3 regions of the Bradyrhizobium sp. Leo78 genome follow, and region 2 is predicted to be linked to each of the others. Evidence: riboswitches for the same ligand, from Rfam matches in the RefSeq annotation. Region 2 holds a riboswitch; each other region holds the start of a gene.
The links. A riboswitch is a leader RNA that binds a small molecule or an ion and turns the genes downstream of it on or off. The one in region 2 is predicted to bind S-adenosylmethionine.
Positions count from the first base shown of each region.

Region 1 (5,977 bases), on a different contig from region 2:
GTCAGCATCTTCCCGCGTTTTGAAGTGATGCGCGACTGGCACGAGAAACAGTCGATCCCGATCGACAGCTTCGTGATCGCCGACGGCCTGCACATGAACGATTGGGGCTATGCCTGTTTCGCCCAGTTGCTTGGCGACGACATCATCAAGTCGGTCGGTCAGATCAAGCTCGGCGTCAACGTGCCGGCGGATGTGCGGACGTATCGGCCGATGTAAGGCTGAAAGCGAATGGAGAGTGGCGAATAGGGCTGACCCTACTCGCCACGCGCCATTCGCCTGAATCACACCGCCTCCAGCGCCTGGGCAAAATCCTCGATCAAATCGTCGGCGTGCTCGAGGCCGGCGGAGAAACGAATAAAACCTTCGCTGATGCCGAGCTCGGCGCGCGCGTCCGGCCCCAGGCGCTGATGCGTCGTGGTGGCGGGGTGGGTGACGAGGCTCTTGGCATCGCCGAGATTGTTGGAGATGCGCGAGATCTTGAGCCCGTTGAGACAGCGGAATGCGCCGGCCTTGCCGCCCTTCACCTCGAACCCGATCAGGGTCGATCCCGACCGCATCTGCTTCTTCACGGTGGCTGACTGCGGATGATCGGCGCGGCCCGGATAGATGAGCCGCGTGATCTTCGGATGGCTTGCGAGCACATCCGCGATCTTCGCTGCCGTCTCGGTCTGCGCCCGGACGCGCACCGCCAAGGTCTCCAGCCCCTTCAGCAGTATCCACGCATTGAACGGCGACATCGACGGCCCGGTCTGGCGCAGGAAGTTATGGATATGCTCGGTGATGAACGCCTCGGAGGAGAGGATGATGCCGCCGAGGCACCGTCCCTGGCCGTCGATATGCTTGGTCGCGGAATAGACCACGACGTCGGCGCCGAGCGACAGCGGGCTCTGCCAGATCGGAGTGGCGAACACATTGTCGACGATCAGCCGTGCGCCGCCTTGATGCGCGATCTCGGCAATCGCGCCGATGTCGAGCACGTCGAGCGTCGGATTGGTCGGGCTCTCCAGGAAGCAGGTCTTGGTGTTCGGCCGGATCGCCTTTTTCCACTGGTCGAGGTCGAGCCCGTCGACCAGCGTCGACTGGATGCCGTAGCGCGGCAAGAGGTCCTCCACGACGTAGCGGCATGAGCCGAACATCGCTTTCGAGGCCACCACGTGATCGCCGGCCTTCAGCGGCGCGAGGATCGCAGTCGTCACCGCCGCCATGCCGGTCGCGGTCGCGCGCGCAGCTTCCGCGCCCTCGAGCTCGATCATGCGGCGCTCGAACATCGAGACGTCGGGGTTGGAGAAACGCGAATAGAGGAAGCCGGGATCCTCGCCCTTGAATCGCGCCTCGCATTCCTCGGCCGTGGCGTAGACGAACCCTTGGGTCAGGAATATTGCTTCGGACGTCTCGCCAAATTGTGAGCGTAGCGTTCCGGAATGAACCAGCCGGGTTTCGGGGCGGTAGCGTGTAGCTGCAGACATTAGGACCTCCAACGTGACCATTTTCGTCCTTGGGAAAATGGTCACAAAAAAACCGGCCTGAAGGGCCGGGATCGCTGAGGTCCCCGGCCTGTTTAGCGACTTATTTAACGTGGCTGCAAGCCGGCCGGCTCAAATCACCACGGGATAAGTCATGCTGATATTCGTTCCCGCCCTTTCCGTCAAGGCGGGCATCGGCTAACCGATAAAATCCATTTTTTGGGCCTTTTATGGCTCTAAGCCGTCTTGAGGGACCGCGTCTGTGTCGTTCGTACTGCAAGACGATGCCAATGGGATCCTGCCCGACCGCATGATCGCGGCGATGGCGGACGCGGGCCTGATCCTGCCGGTCTATCCCTTTGTGGAGAGCCAGATCCAGCCCGCGAGCCTCGATCTTCGCCTCGGCGACATCGCCTATCGCGTGCGCGCGAGCTTTCTGCCCGGTCCCGACGCCACCGTTGCCGAGCGCATCGACGAGCTCAAGTTGCACGAGATCGATCTCGCCGACGACGCGGTGCTGGAGACCAATTGCGTCTACATCGTGCCGCTGCTCGAGAGCCTCGCTCTGCCGCCGGAGATCGTCGCAGCTGCGAACCCGAAGAGTTCGACCGGGCGGCTCGATGTCTTCACCCGCGTGATCGCCGACTGCACGCGCCGTTTCGACATGATCGGTGCCGGCTATCACGGCCCGCTCTATGCCGAGATCAGCCCCAAGACGTTTCCGATCCTGGTGCGCGAGGGCTCGCGGCTGTCCCAGGTGCGCTTCCGCACCGGCGATGCCATCCTCAGCGCCAACGAGCTCGATGCGCTACATGACGCCGAACGCCTGGTCGATATCGACGATGCCGATCTCACCAATGGCGTCGCGGTTTCGGTTGATCTCTCGGGCGAGAATTCCGGCGGCTTCGTCGGCTATCGCGCCAAGCGCCACACCGGCGTAGTCGATGTCGATCGCCGCGGTGGTTATCCGGTCGATGATTTCTGGGAGCCGATCCGCGCGCGCCCCGACGGCAGCCTGATCCTCGATCCCGGCGAGTTCTATATCCTCGCCTCGAAGGAAGCTGTGCAGGTGCCGCCGGACTATGCCGCCGAGATGGTGCCGTTCGATCCCTTGGTCGGTGAATTCCGCGTGCACTATGCCGGCTTCTTCGATCCCGGCTTCGGCTATGCCGGCGCCGGCGGGCAGGGCGCCCGCGCCGTGCTGGAAGTGCGCTCGCGCGAGGTGCCGTTCATCCTCGAGCACGGCCAGATCGTCGGCCGCCTGGTCTATGAGAAGATGCTGGCCCGGCCCGATGCGATGTACGGCCAGCGCATCGGCTCGAACTACCAGGCCCAGGGCCTGAAGCTCTCGAAGCATTTCAGGGTGTGATCGCGAAATCTCCTGTTGCTCATTTGGTACGGTTAGCCTGAATCACAGATTACATTCCTTGTGACCACCATAACGACACAAAGACGTCGTGGCCTATCTCAGGGGGCGACGGCTTGATGGGTGGTCGGTGGACTACACTGTAACCTGTTTCGGGGTCATTGCGGCTTGGCTCGCCTTCAATGGACTTGTTGCCATTGCACTGACCTATTGCTCTCCGGGTGAGCGCCTTTGGCGCCGTCAGCCATCAGAACCTGTCGACCGCGGTCGTAGCCGCCACCCTTCGGAAGGGGAAACGACAATTTTGATCGTGTTCGAGGCCGCGTAGCGCTCGCTTGGTCTCACATGATGCCGGGTTGTGGCCTCGACGCATCGACAGTGCCGGAAATGTTCCCCTGCGGTCGAATCCTTTTGACTGATCAGGGACGAGATCATCCCCTAAAGGCATGTTTGATGCAGTAATTTCATGTCTGATTATATTGAGCGTCGGTATTCTCATAGCCCACGCTATCGACGCACTTCGACCCTAGCGGCCGGATGTCGTCGCCGGACATTTGAGGTATGCTCGGCACATGCAGGATCGCGACACCCTGTTCGACGCCTTGCGCCGCTCGGCCGACCCGGTCGTGGTCGATGCCGTCGATAATCTCGTCCAGAACGGCCGTGACGAGGAACTCGCCCGGCTCAATGCCGTGGCCTTCGCTGCCGGCAGCGGCCTGGACGAGGAAAAGGTCATCGCGGCCCTTCTGCACGCATCGCGGCTTGGGCTGTTCGAGATGTCCTGGAACATTCTATGTCCGAGCTGCGGCGGCATCCTCGGCGCCAACGCCACGTTGCGGAGCGTGCAGAAGGAGGACTACCATTGCGCTTTCTGCGGGGTGGCGAGCGAGCCGGTGCTGGACGAAACGGTGGAGGTCAGCTTCACGGTCAGCCCACGGATTCGCCGCATCGCCGCCCACTCTCCGGACGAACTCGGCTTCTGGGACTATCACCGGCAGGTCTTTTTCGGGACGGGGGTCGTCTCCCCCAGGCCGGACGCGTTCGCCGAGCTCGCCAGTAAGGCTGTGTTGGAGACGATCGAGCTGCACGCCGGCGAACGGATGATTCTGGCTCTGCAACTTCCGGCGCAGCCCGTGATCGTCTTCGACCCGGTGACCCATAGTGCCCATTTGATCGAGACCTCAGGCGAACCGACGGCGGAACGCCGCGAGCTCTCGATGATCTTCATGAACGCCCCTACCGGCCTCAGCCGCATCACCCTGTCTCCGGGTCCATTGCGTCTTCTGCTGGATAACCGAACGGAGCGCCGGATTCTGGTCGGCGTCTATGTGACGGGCCCGGAGCTGGAGCGGCTGATCGGCGGCCGGCGCCCCTTCCTTACCGCCAAGCGATTGCTGACGAACCAGACATTCCGCGACCTCTATCGGACGGAGACCCTCGACGTCGAGCAGCGGCTCAAGATCATGAGCCTGACGTTCCTGTTCACGGACCTGAAGGGGTCGACCGACCTGTACGATCGGGTCGGCGATCTCGTCGCCTATGATCTGGTGCGCTCGCACTTCCAGATCCTGAACGAAATCGTGGCGTCTGAATCCGGCGCCGTGGTCAAGACCATCGGTGACGCCGTAATGGCGACCTTCCCGGTGCCGCACCGCGCCGTCTCCGCCGCCCTCAAGATGCGCGATTCGATGCGAGCGCTGAATGTCCGGCGGGGCGCGGAGGAACTGATCCTGAAGATCGGGATTCACGAGGGGCCCTGCCTTGCCGTGAACCTGAACGACCGGCAGGATTACTTCGGCCAGACGGTGAACATCGCATCGCGGGTGCAGGCTTTGGCCACAGGCGACAGCATCTTCGCCACCCAGGCGGTGGTGCAGGATCCGGAATCGGCCCGACTCATTTCGTCGCGCGGGGTGGATCCCCAACCTCAGGTGATGACGCTCCGCGGTGTCGGCGAGCGCATGCCCATCTTCGCGATAAGCTGACCAGAGCACTTTAGCCCGGTTGGCCGCCAGCGGCGACATGGCCCTTTCCGTTGCGGCCGGGGACCGACGTCGGACGGGCTTCACAGATTAAAAGCCTGCCGGCTTGCCTTTCTGGTTCGGCGAAACACAGTTCTGGCAGATATTCAGTTTGCGCCTGAGCTGATCGTCATCAGCCCGCTGGCGCGCTGCTTCTTCCTCCCAGTTCGTGGATTTTGACGCCGAACCTTGCGCCGTTTCGTCCTTCCGCTTGCGGGCCGTCCGTTGCTGCGGAAGAGAAGGGATGGCTTCCGCTGGAGGCTGATAGAAGCCGTCTATATCGGCGCGGCCCAACGAGCCCTGCTGGGCATAACAGCACTCGCCGCATTGGCAGGATACTGCGGCCAACAGTAGGCCAGCATAGATGAGCTTCATGGACTCCCCTCCGGCACAATAGACCACCGGGCCGTGGCGGCAGCGATGCTCTTATAGCAGCAGTTTCTCAAGTCCCGTCGATGCGCGCGATAGATTATGACGGCATCGGACGGGGCGCCTGCCGACCTGCGCTCCCTTGGGCCCGGGGAGCCGCGCAAAATCTGTCTTGGAAACGACCGTCGAGGAATTTGGCGAACTCCGTCAGCCCTGGCGGACGCCGGGGCTGACGAAAGCGAAGCCCTGGCGAGAGCCCGCCGCGATCACATTGGCGGGCCGCTCCAGTCGAAGCGACAAGTTGAAATTTGAGGATTGGCCAAGCTTTGCACGGCTGACCATTCCTCGTTCAACCGCCTTTCGACAAACCCACGTTCAAGATCCGTAAGATTGGTCCCCAGCAGCCGCCGGTATCGGCTGATGTTGCTGTCATGGGCCCGCAGACGGGCGACTTTCTCGTCGGTCATCGAGCATCCATATGCAAAAGAAATCAATTTTGAGGCTACCAAAATACCGTCGTTGCTTGACGCCTTTATGAAGCTTTCGATCAGCTCGCTCTGAGCGTTCGGCAATTCACAAAACTCCGCCGCCGGGCTCGAAATGCAGTCTCCCGGCGGCGTTTGCCTCAATTGGTGCCCTTGCAAATACGATCAGGGCCCGTTGCAGTCACCCGCTGGCGATGCGGGGTGGCCGCCTACGCGTTGGCGCCGCCGTCGATGGTAAGCTCGGTGCCGTTGATCGAGCGCCCCTCCGGCCCA
Region 1 covers NZ_JCAMOT010000010.1:219,174-225,150, forward strand. The annotation lists gene AC5ZG1_RS16040 (SGNH/GDSL hydrolase family protein) at 1-216, shown strand, start outside; gene AC5ZG1_RS16045 (O-succinylhomoserine sulfhydrylase) at 282-1,466, opposite strand; SAM riboswitch at 1,538-1,617, opposite strand; gene AC5ZG1_RS16050 (2'-deoxycytidine 5'-triphosphate deaminase) at 1,774-2,832, shown strand; gene AC5ZG1_RS16055 (adenylate/guanylate cyclase domain-containing protein) at 3,402-4,814, shown strand; gene AC5ZG1_RS16060 (hypothetical protein) at 4,902-5,225, opposite strand; gene AC5ZG1_RS16065 (hypothetical protein) at 5,486-5,791, opposite strand; gene AC5ZG1_RS16070 (SDR family NAD(P)-dependent oxidoreductase) at 5,914-5,977, opposite strand, start outside.
Region 1: linked by a shared signal. The riboswitch ahead of AC5ZG1_RS16045 (O-succinylhomoserine sulfhydrylase) and the one ahead of AC5ZG1_RS40820 (hypothetical protein) in region 2 are both predicted to bind S-adenosylmethionine.

Region 2 (5,977 bases):
CGCGGCAGGCGTGGCTCTTTGGCTACCGTGCCCCGGGCTTGCCTGAAAGAGCTTGAGCGTGAACTGATCGCGTATTGCAATGCACATCCATGAAATGGAATCATCGAAGCGGTAGACTTGTTGCTCAAGCAAGAGAGATTTACGAGCGGGTTAAGCTGAAAGTACATCTGCATCAGCGTGACCGTTCAGGACGATCGCTCCAACTTGACTATGCGCGCGCCACTTCTGATCAAGACCGATAGGTGAAATTCCAATTGTTCTTCGTGCTACGTTGCGGTCCATTTTTTGCTTCCTCGTAAAAGCGTTTGACACGCCAACTTTAGCCTCGGGAAGCCCTTGTGCTTGCTCGTATGCGTATTCGCGTTGAACGATGTCGCACAAGATCAACATCATCAACTGCGACACCATCGCCCCGCTCCGATGCATCCGGCAGACTACGGCAACAGCGCACCACTATCCTCGACGTCCCGATTAAGCCACCACGCATCGAGGCAATCGGCCGCCCAAAGATTCGTTGTGTCAGTAGGGCAGCCAATGACCGTCCAAAATGGCAGGGCGAAGCCGCAAACGCGTCCGGTACCCTAGTTCGTATTTAGCAAGCTTCCGAGAGCGGCCCGGCTCCGCAGTCGCCCAAGTCCGCGGTCCCGATCCGCAGAGGGGCGGGTCTCTTTATCCGCCCGACTGCGGTGCTAGTGACCGCTCTGGAAGAACTATCCGAACCTGCTATACTGATCGTGCATCAAGAAGAGGCTGACGCCTCGCCGACCTGCCATCCCGGGCAAGGTGGTTTCCGCAAGGAGATGCGGCCAATTCGGCAACGATACGGGTCGCGCGGCCGTCAGCCTCCTCGCCAGTGCGACGGAGGCTATTTTTATGTCTGACATGTTTTTGGATCGCCCCGATAAGCACCAGGGCGCATTCGTCGATCCGTGGAGTCATCAGCCACAGCATCAAGGGGGATATTCCCGATCACGCGGTGTTTGCTGGAGCATGGCACCTAAACGTCGGAATCGACACTATTCACGAAGCTCTTTTTCTTGCACTTGATGACCGCGGTGACCGGCTGTGGTCGCTGACTACATCCACTGACAACTCCACGCGGGAGCGTCTAACCGCACGTGAGCGCGGCGATCGCGACTGGATCAAGCGGAAGATCAGTTGTGGCTGTGTGACCGGAGCGGCTCGCGCCGGAAGTCCGCGCGGAGCGGCGAGCATCCTAATGAACAGACTACTCCGCTCTCGCCTTCATTTTTCAGGCTCGGAGCCGCCCTACATGGCCGGCCTGCTGACAAGCCAAGAGATGGCGGGCATTGTTGATGCCTTCGAGCAGGAGTTAAGACGGAATACGATGGCGGCAGAAGTGGATCAGCATGGTAATGAGGCCACAATTATCACTGCGGCGCGAGACCTTCAGCTCCAATCTCCGACCTGCAGGCCACAACACGATCGCCTGGATTGCGGATTGTGCGCGCCGAAAGCATTTCATCGAGATATCTGCCTCTCGCAACCAATTTTATTGTGGTTACTGTAAGCGAGGCGGGGGACCGGCGAAGCTTCGCGCCTTTTGCGAAGAGATTAACAGTAGAGATGGCGTGGCATGACGATGAAGGATGATCAGAGAGCCGAGGCTGCGACTATCGACCGAAAGCGACTTACGTTTCGCTGATTATCGTCCGGGACGGCGGCGTCGCCTCGCCGAACTCCTCGCGTTCAACCAACAGCTTGAGGCCGAAGCTGCTGAAAGAAAGCAGGCGGCGAGTCAGGTGCGCCAGCTGCTTGGCGGAAGAGCTTATGGGATTTTTGAGAAGGCTATTTGGCTTTGCGATCGGCCCGGGGGCTCCGTTGACGTTTTTGTTCTGACCGCGCGCGCCTGCGCAAGCCTGCAATGACAGGGGAAATTGCGCCAAAACCGACCTTCATTGCCTTCTCCTCTATTGCCGACTGACATTTAATGTGAAATTAAATGATATATAAAAAATAAAGGTACAATAAGTTAATTACCGAACCTTCCCGGTCATATCAGGTTACTTCCTTTCCAAAGAAGGAGGGCGGCTGGTATGCGCGCTTCAACACGCAGTGCCAAAGAGCTTTGCGAGCAACTCGCGTCAGATACCGATGTGCTCGCACAAAAGATGTCGGATTTGCTTTCGCTTCGAAAATTCGTTGCTGACGCTGAAATCGTCGCCGCTTCGCATGGCAGCATACCGAGCGCGCCGCTAATGGGCCTTGATGGCCCGGCTACTGGCGGAAGGAGCTGGCGTTTGCCGCATCGAACTGTTCAATAGATCTCGCAATGTAATCAAATTGTCCAGCGTCATAACAATGCGAGCACGCACGACGCTTTCATGTTCAATCCGATCCGAATCGAATGGTGGACCTGCCTTTGGGCGAACGGCGCTCCGCACCGCCGGGAAATTTAACGAGTGGTAGCGCGGCAGTGGCATTCGATCAGACTGCGAGCCAAAAAGTGATCACACCCAGCAACGCAACAAGCAAAGCGCATTCGAGTTTGTGGTTGTAGGAACGGAGAACTCTGCTGTTCCATTTCATGTCAATTCTCCTTGGCTGAATTCCTAGCAGCGCGTAGCCGAAGCGTTGGGCCGGGCGTCGAACCGTTAGAAGGTCGACTACACCGGCTATCACCTATCGGTATGGGGCTGATACTGCGGCTTCTATCCGGGCTTGAGCACTGGAATTTATGTCGGAGCCCGCACTCCTGGCGAAGTCAGCCACTTATTAACGTGAGAGGCAGCATCTATCTGGCGGGCCTTCCGCAGAAGCTCGTCGCGACGAATGCCATGGGGCATGCCTTCGGCCTGTTTGCGCAGGCTGATCGCTTCTTGCGTTAGGCGGTATTCGAATGTGGATGATGACAACTTGAAACGTCGACGATGCGACATGCCACTACTCCCTGTTCGATTTGGCGGGAGCGTTACCGAACTCTCAGTCACCGATATGAGCCGGGGGCAGCGCGATGATGTAAGCGACTAGACGCCCTTTTCATCCGGGAGTCGACATAATTCGAGTCAGGCGCTGCGAATCGCCATGTCGGACGCCGAAGTAAGTAAAACAGGGCGCTATTCCCTTCAATCGGAGCCGCGTCCCGCGAAGTCTCATGGGCGCTCATCAACAGCATGTCGGCTTCCCAGACCTGCCACTCCCACTTCCGCGGGAAAAGAGCAATCAGCTTCACTTCAAGCAGGCGCATCGCGGGAAGTTGACCATACAGCGCGATATGCGCTCCCGACCGTCAACATTCCAGTGGTCAATGGCAGCCTTCATATCGCGTCTCGTCGGGTCGTTCACCTCTTCCGCCATTGCGCGACCGCCGAGCCTACGAGGCTGGCCGCGTGTTGATGCTTGCGAGCTCTCGACGCTCGTCATCCGATAACCGCCAGCCCTTGCATTGACTGCAAAGCTGCCTGAAGACGTCATACAGTTTGCTTCGCGCAACTTCGACAACTTCGGTGTCGTCAAACTCGCGGGAGTTCACAACGACTGGCAATGAAAAACGGATCTGACCGCTCTCGAACTGAAACACCAAGCGAACGTCCTCACCCCGTTCGTTGGGCGAAATCATCTCGATACGCGCGATCTTGATCTTGAACTTGTCCATCGCGTCACCTCGCTAGAGCCCCTGAATACCATTCTGGCGCATAACCGAAATGAGCTTTGACGACGGGTAGTGACCGGCCGGCGGGTCTCGCCCAGACCTAGCGGATTGCAGAGGTCCGCAGTCGGTGGTGTCCGTCTGCTGTCCTAAGCTAGCATTATCGGTGGCTTTTTGAACCAAGCGGGCGGCACGGTATTAAGACGTTCATGGCTGAGTCATTCGGTACCGAATTTACGATTGTTGAAGCAACGGGCGATGATGCGGTGACCCGCCCAAGCAGGCAACTTTGGGTAGTCGCAGCTAAACCGAGCCAAGCACTTACCCTGGTTCTGACGGCTGTCCCGGAAGGCTGGACAGCGGAGCTTGCGACAGGACACCTGACACGCCAGCAGTTGAAAGAGCTGCAAAACCTACATCTCAAGCCTGGCGAAGTGCACAAGCTGATGACGTAAAGGCCGGCCCTGGCCGGCGCATTTCGGCCGCGAGCCCGCGTTCCTTGCTAAGTAGGGAGCCAATAGACCGCCGGGAGTTAAACGACGCCACCCGTCCGCTGGTCGCATCCAACCGGATCGGGCGAGGGTGTTGCAATAACAAAACGGCCCCAGTGTGTTTGGGGCTGGGGCCGCCAACCTGGTGGTGACAGGTTTTCTTCCGGCCGGGGCTTAGGGGGCTGATAGCCGGAAGCCGAGACTCGACGATCACGGACCGATTTGGTTTGGTTCCTATCTAGCGAGACGCAGTGAACCGCCGATGCCGGGCTGCGCGCGGCGGCAAATCAACGACGAATGCGGCTGTGATGAAGGTAACTCGCGTGCCTGGCCGAAAGATATGGCTACCAGGAAACCTCTCGGTTTAAATTCGACATCACCAACTGAAGATCGATTGAGCTAAGAAAGTCGTGCAATGGCGGCGGTCCTATAAAGCCCATCCGACCGCCAGCATCCCAAACGACGACGGCGAAACCCTGCAGCCCCGCTGCATGCGCCCGCCGCTCCATCGCGATCAACTCTTGCGATTGAACAGATTGCGGCTGGCTATCGAACGAGCTTTCCACAGGGAAAATAATCAAGTCCTGCCCCTGCTCATGCAGATAGGCAACCTTGTAAGTGGGCATCGTTCTACCCTCAGGTTTGAGGGATGGTTTTAGCACTACTTCCGGCCATGAGAGCGGGGGCCGAAGCCTGGAGCGCTAAGACTCGACGCTGGCCGAAGGTCTTCGTTCCACGCGGACGCACGAGAGCCAAGTGTTCCCGTAGGTAGCGGGCGAGACGGGGATCCTCAACCTCCCTTGCAGGCGAAAAGAATCATGCAGCAGGTGAAGCCAAGCGCGTAGAGAAGGGGCACTGCCTGCCATAGCTCTATCACGGTGAGTTCCCTGCAAGCGTACCGATCTCGGCGTGCATAGCATGCTATTCCGGAGGCGACGATCGAAGACTCCGCTACCCTGTGGAAAGGGATCTAGGCTGATGTGAGTGGCTTGACAAAGCTCGGCGTTGGCGGGCTCGTGCGGCGCACAGCTACAAGACCCGAGCGTATTGGCGCGACGGCACCACCCCGTCAGTTCCCGGCGATGTACCGGATAGCCGTGAAGGCGCCGATCGCTACGAGTGCGGTCACAGAGAGGGACAACAAAAATCTCATAGCGACGTCCTACCGACCGGCTGCGGTTGGTGGAAGTGCGATCCAGAATGCGGAGAGGGCGCTGAATTTCTTAATGACTGACGATATCAACTCGTTCAATAGGCAAATCGGTAATCTCCTGATCAGGCTAAAGCGTCAGCTTGTACTGCTATCAAGCAAGAAGCTCACAGGTTTCTACTGCAACCCCATGTCGATGGGGTTGGATAAACTGAGCCATAGCACGCTGCGCAACCGGGAGCTTTGATTGATGATTAATGCACCCGTCCCCCGCCGCAATACTCATTTGGCGAATGTTCAAAGACGCCTGCTTGCAGCCCAGTATGTCTGTATGTCGACGGACAAACAGAGGTATTCCATCCAAAACCAAGCTGCCGCCATTGAGCTTACGCGCATGCGCACAGCCTAACTATCATCCGCACCTACTCGGACGAAGGAGAGAGTGGTCTAAGGATTACGAACAGATCCGACTGGCTAGCCTGATTGAGGATGTTCGGTCAGGGCAGGCCAACTTCGATCATCTTCTCGTCTAGGACGTTCACGAACGCGCTGAAGTATGCCTTTCCGGGCCACAAGCCGGGAAGCGTCCTCGTCTCTTTGTCGAAAGGAGACGGCATCGAACTATCGGCGTCCGATAACGGCGTCGGCCTTCAGGACAGCACCGATCCGGCTGGACTGGGTTCGCGCATCGTCCAGCTTCTCGCCCACCAACTCGATGGCGAAATC
Region 2 covers NZ_JCAMOT010000067.1:16,259-22,235, reverse strand. The annotation lists gene AC5ZG1_RS40825 (hypothetical protein) at 151-408, opposite strand; SAM-I-IV-variant riboswitch at 732-832, shown strand; gene AC5ZG1_RS40820 (hypothetical protein) at 1,274-1,531, shown strand; gene AC5ZG1_RS40815 (hypothetical protein) at 1,653-1,907, opposite strand; gene AC5ZG1_RS40810 (hypothetical protein) at 2,058-2,285, shown strand; gene AC5ZG1_RS40805 (hypothetical protein) at 3,335-3,616, opposite strand; gene AC5ZG1_RS40800 (hypothetical protein) at 3,820-4,065, shown strand; gene AC5ZG1_RS40795 (hypothetical protein) at 4,446-4,727, opposite strand; gene AC5ZG1_RS40790 (hypothetical protein) at 5,091-5,498, shown strand; gene AC5ZG1_RS40785 (hypothetical protein) at 5,735-5,977, shown strand, end outside.

Region 3 (5,977 bases), on a different contig from region 2:
GAATGACGAGGGGAGGTGCTCGCGGCAACAGTTTAGCCTGTCATTCCGGGGCACGCGAAGCGTGAGCCCGGAATCCATCGAGCCGCAGAGTTCGTGGAGGAAATGGATTCCGGGCTCGATGCTTCGCATCGCCCCGGAATGACGGAGGAGAGGTCTTCCGGAATGACGGGGAGAGTACTCAGCGTCCCTTCCCGCCCCTGCTCAGCAGGAACACGCCCTGTTCGCCGAACATGTTCCAGACCCACCACGGCAGGTTCAGCGGCACCGGGCGGCCGTAGAGGTCGAGCGCGACGGCGCGCTCCATCTTGACGTGGATCTCGTCGCAGAGCTGCACGAAATCCTTGATGGTGCAGAAATGAATGTTGGGGGTGTCGTACCAGGTGGCCGGCAGATTTTCGGTGCGCGGCATGTGCCCGCCGATCAAAAGCTGCAGCCGCATCTTCCAGAAACCGAAATTCGGGAACGAGACGATGGCGCGGTGGCCGATGCGCAGGAGATTTTCCAGCACAGCCTTCGGCTGCCGCGTCGCCTGCAGCGTCTGCGACAGGATTACGTAGTCGAACGCATCGTCGGGATAGTTGCCGAGGTCGGTGTCGGCGTCGCCCTGCACCACCGCGAGTCCCTTGGCGACGCAGTGGTTGACGCCTTCGCGCGACAGCTCGATGCCGCGGCCATCAATGCCGCGACTCTCCAGAAGCTGCAACAGATCGCCGTCACCGCAGCCGACGTCGAGCACGCGCGACCCGGGCTCAACCATTTCGGCGACGAGAAGATGGTCCGGACGAAGGCTCGTGCTCGCCTGCGGCGCCAAGCCGGGCAGCGGCAGAGTTTGCTCCTGAAGCGCCATCACTTAAGCCCCGCATCGCCAAGGCCGCGCGACTTGCCCGCCGAGTGCAGGAAGGCGCGCGAGATGTCGAAGAATTCGGGCACATCGAGCAGGAAGGCGTCGTGACCCTTGTCAGTCTCGATCTCCGCGAACGAGACCCGCGCGCTGGAGGCATTCAGCGCGTGCACCAGCGCCCGCGCCTCCGAAGTCGGAAACAGCCAGTCGCTCGTGAACGATACTACGCAGAAGCGGGTCTCGACGCCGCGGAACGCCTGCGCCAGCACACCATTGTGGTCGGCGGCGATGTCGAAATAGTCCATCGCGCGCGTCAGATAGAGATAGCTGTTGGCATCGAAGCGCTCGACAAAGGACGAGCCCTGGTAGCGCAGATAGCTCTCGACCTGGAAGTCGGCATCGAAGGAGAATGTCGGCAACTCGCGATCCTGCATCCGCCGCCCGAACTTGCGATGCAGCGCCGCGTCAGAGAGATAGGTGATATGCGCGGCCATCCGCGCGACCGCGAGCCCGCGATGCGGATGCGTGCCCTGGTCGACATAGCTTCCGCCACGCCAATCCGGATCGGCCATCACGGCCTGCCGGCCGAGCTCATGAAAGGCGATGTTCTGCGCCGAATGCCGCGTCGAGCAGGCGATCGCGAGCGTCGAGAACACGCGCTCCGGATAGGCCGCCGCCCATTGCACCGCCTGCATGCCGCCCATGGAGCCGCCGACCACCGCGAACAGCGTCTCGATGCCGAGTTGGTCGATCAGCATCGCCTGCGCACGCACCATGTCAGGGATGGTGATGATCGGAAAATCCAGGCCCCATACCTTGCCGGTCGCAGGGTTCAGCGAGGCAGGGCCAGTCGAACCCATGCAGCCGCCAAGCACGTTGGAGCAGATGATGAAGTATCTGGAGGTGTCGAGCGGCCGGCCGGGGCCGACCATGGTCTCCCACCAGCCAGGCTTGCCGGTCACCGGATGCAAATTGTTGACATGCTGGTCGCCGGTCAGGGCGTGGCAGACCAGAATGGCGTTGGAGCGCTCGGCATTGAGCTCGCCATAGGTCTGATAGGCGATCTGGAACGGCGCAAGGTCAATGCCGCAGTCGAGCTTCAACGGCTGATCCATGCCGAACTTCGCCACCGGCGAGGACGGATGATCGGCCTCATGGGCGCGATCCTCACCCTGAATCGACGGACTCTTGATCGACTGCACCTTGGTCATTTGTGGCGCCTTCCTCCGACGCGGAGGTCCCGGACAGAAATCAGGCCATGAAAAACCCGGCCTGAACAAAGGTTCGGCCGGGATCGATCTGTCCCCGGCCTGTTTAGCGAATTCTTTAACGTGGCTGCAAGCCGGCCGGCTCAAATGACCACGGAGTGCTGGGAAAGTAGTCCCTTACCCGGCCTGCGTCAAGGCAAGTGGGGCCGTTAACCTAACCGTGACCTTTAGGCCGAGCTTGCGCCATCTGGCCCCATGGGACAGAACGGGGGCTCGCACTTTCTTCCTCTCCCCGCCCTTGCGGGGAGAGGGTTGGGGTGAGGGGCTCTCTCCGCGAACACGGTACCAGACGGATTCGCGGAGGCTCCCCCTCACCCGAAATTCAAGCTGCGCTTGAATTTCGACCTCTCCCCGCAGGCGGGGAGAGGTGAAGAGTCTGCTTGCTGATTGAAGAGAAACGACGGGCCCTAGCATGTCAAAACCGCCTCCGGCGCCGCCCTCGCTGGCCGAGTTGCGCAAAGAGATCGACGCGATCGATGAGCAGGTCCACCGCCTGTTGATGGCGCGCGGCGACATCATCGACCGCCTGATCAGGGTGAAGCAGACCCAGGAAGTCGGCTCCGCATTCCGGCCGGCGCGCGAGGCCTCCATGATGCGCAGCCTGGTCGAGCGCCATCGTGGCATCCTGCCGCTCGACACCATCGAGAGCATCTGGCGCGTCATCATCTCGACCTTCACTTATGTCCAGGCGCCGTTCTCGGTGCATGCCGATGTCTCGGTCGGCGAATCCATGATGCGGGATTCGGCGCGCTTCCATTTCGGCTTCGTGGTGCCTTACGTCTCGCATTTCAGCGCGCAGGCGGCGGTCGAAGCGGTGGCGAAATCGAAGGGCGACCTCGCGCTGGTGTCGGCCATTTCCAGCCGCACGCCATGGTGGATCGACCTCGAGGCCGAGGGCGCGCCGAAGATCATCGCGCGATTGCCGTTCCTGGAGCGCGCCGATCATCCCGCGGCGCTGCCCGTGTTCGTGATCTCGCGCGTCGCCGACGACGCGATGGTGACCGAGGTCGAGATGTGGAGCGTCCGCGTCTCCGGCTGGAACGCCGAGATCGCCCGCGCGCTGGCCCCGCTCGCCGAGATCGTCGCGGTGCCGGATACGGCCTTCGACGGCGCGGCGCTTTTGGTATCGGTCGCCGGCCGCGGCTTCGAGGAGATCAAAATGGCCCTGATCCGCGCCGGGGCCTCGGTGCGCTCATCGGCACTCGTCGGCAGCCACGCAACGCGCTATACGGTGCCCCCCGCCCCTACAGTCCGGAGCTAGAGAGTTAGAGATGTCCCGCCCCGTGCCGAATCCCGGCATCCTCGATATTGCGCCCTACACCCCCGGCAAGAGCCCGGTGGCGGAACCGGGGCGCAAGGTGTTCAAGCTTTCCGCCAACGAAACGCCCTTCGGTCCCTCGCCGAAGGCGATCGAGGCCTATAAGCACGCCGCCGAACATCTCGAGGACTATCCGGAAGGCACCTCAAAGGTGCTGCGCGAGGCGATCGGCCGCGCCTATGGCCTCGACCCGAGCCGCATCATCTGCGGCGCCGGTTCGGACGAAATCCTCAACCTGCTCGCCCATACCTATCTGTGCGAGGGCTCGGAGGCGATCTCCACCACCCACGGCTTCCTGGTCTATCCGATCGCGACCAAGGCGAACGGCGCCAAGAACGTGGTCGTGCCGGAGACCGACTACACCGCAAGTGTCGATGCGATCCTTGAGGCGGTCACGCCGCGGACCAAGCTGATCTGGCTCGCCAATCCGAACAACCCGACCGGCACCTATCTGCCGTTCGACGAGGTCAAGCGCTTGCGCGCAGGCCTGCCGTCGGACGTGCTCCTGGTGATCGACGCCGCCTATTCCGATTACGTGGTGCGCAACGACTATGGCCTCGGCCTCGAACTGTGTGCGACGACCGAGAACACGGTCATGACCCACACCTTTTCCAAGATCCACGGGCTCGCGGCGCTCCGCGTCGGCTGGATGTTCGGCCCGGCGCATATCGTCGATGCGGTGAACCGGATTCGCGGCCCCTTCAACGTTTCTACTCCGGCGATGCTCGCGGCGGTGGCCGCGGTCGAGGACACCGCGCATGTCGAGATGTCCAGGGTGCACAACGAAAAATGGCGGAGTTGGGTGACGGACGAGGTCCGCAAGCTCGGGCTGAAGGTGACGCCGAGCGTCGCCAATTTCGTGCTGATCCATTTCCCGACCGAAAAGGGCAAGACCTCGGCCGACGCGGACACGTTCCTCACCAAGCGCGGACTGGTGCTGCGTGCCGTGAACAATTACGGCCTGCCGCACGCGCTGCGCATGACCATCGGCACCGAGGAGGCCAACCGCCTCGTGGTCGAGGGCCTGCGCGACTTCATGGATCAGAAGTGAACGCCGCGCCGCACTTTCAACGCATCGCGCTGATCGGCTTCGGCCTGATCGGCGGCTCGATCGCGCGCGGCGCGCGGGCGCAGGGGCTCGTCGGCGAGATCGTCACCACCGCGCGCTCGGAAAAGACGCGCGCGCGGGTCGCCGAGCTCGGCATCGTCGACCGCGTGGTGGAGAACAATGCGGAGGCGGTCAAAGACGCCGATCTCGTCATCCTCTGCATTCCCGTCGGCGCCTGCGGACCCGTGGCGGCGGAGATCGCGCCTTACCTGAAGAAGGGCGCCATCGTCTCCGATGTCGGCTCGGTCAAGGGCGCCATCGTCAGGGACATGGGGCCACATATCCCCGATGGTGTGCACTTCGTGCCCGCGCATCCGGTGGCGGGCACCGAGCACTCAGGTCCCGATTCCGGTTTCGCCGAGTTGTTCATCAACCGCTGGTGCATCCTGACGCCGCCCGAGGGCACTGAGGCGGGCGCGGTCGACAGGCTGCGCGACTTCTGGGCCGCACTCGGCGCCAAGGTCGAGATCATGACGCCTGATCATCATGACCTCGTGCTCGCGATCACCAGCCACCTGCCGCATCTGATCGCCTACACCATCGTCGGCACCGCCGACGAGCTGGCGCAGGTGACGTCGTCGGAAGTGATCAAATTCTCCGCCGGCGGCTTCCGCGATTTCACCCGCATCGCGGCGTCCGATCCGACGATGTGGCGCGACGTGTTCCTGAGCAACAAGGACGCGGTGCTGGAGATGCTCGGCACCTTCAACGAGGATCTCTCGAAACTGACGCGCGCAATCCGCCGCGGCGACGGCGAAGCGCTGTTCGACCACTTCACCCGCACCCGCGCCATCCGCCGCGGCATCGTCGAGATCGGCCAGGATTCGGCCGCGCCGGACTTCGGCCGGCCGCATGCGAATCTGGAGAAGAAATAGCGCGGGGCTTGGTAGCCCGGGTGGAGCGAAGCGCAATCCGGGGCAGGTTTATCCGCGTCACCAGCAGACCCCGGGTTGCGCTGCGCCTCACCCGGGCTACGGAAGCTAGAACAGCGGCGGGATTTGTCCGACCTTGATCGGGCCTAGCAGCACTGCGCCGTCGACGAAGCGCAGCGGGAAGCTGCGCGCCTTCTTGCCTTCGAGCATGGCTTCGCTGCCGAGCGAATTGATGCTGGCGGCAACGCCGACATTGGCGTTCTGCTTGACCATCTTGCCGAGACCTGGGACCGCGCGGTCGAGCGCGCCGAAGAGATTGTTGAGGTCCTGCGTCTTCACGCCGGGCGCGACGCGGTCGAGCGTTGATTGCGGCACGCCCTCCTCCAGCATCTTCTCGATGCCGAGCGCCAGGATCACGCGCTCGAGGCCGGTGACCGTCATCTGCAATTCGCCCTCGATGCGGCCACTCGCGTTGAGGCTCAAAGTACCCGCGGAGATCGCGATCATCTCGCCCTGCTGGATGCGCGACTGCACGATTTCGACATGGCCGCCGGCGGCCTGGATCTCGCG
Region 3 covers NZ_JCAMOT010000021.1:1,552-7,528, reverse strand. The annotation lists gene metW (methionine biosynthesis protein MetW) at 179-847, opposite strand; gene metX (homoserine O-acetyltransferase MetX) at 847-2,052, opposite strand; SAM riboswitch at 2,135-2,214, opposite strand; gene AC5ZG1_RS24555 (chorismate mutase) at 2,522-3,370, shown strand; gene hisC (histidinol-phosphate transaminase) at 3,381-4,478, shown strand; gene AC5ZG1_RS24545 (prephenate/arogenate dehydrogenase family protein) at 4,475-5,410, shown strand; gene AC5ZG1_RS24540 (DUF2125 domain-containing protein) at 5,516-5,977, opposite strand, start outside.
Region 3: linked by a shared signal. The riboswitch ahead of metX (homoserine O-acetyltransferase MetX) and the one ahead of AC5ZG1_RS40820 (hypothetical protein) in region 2 are both predicted to bind S-adenosylmethionine.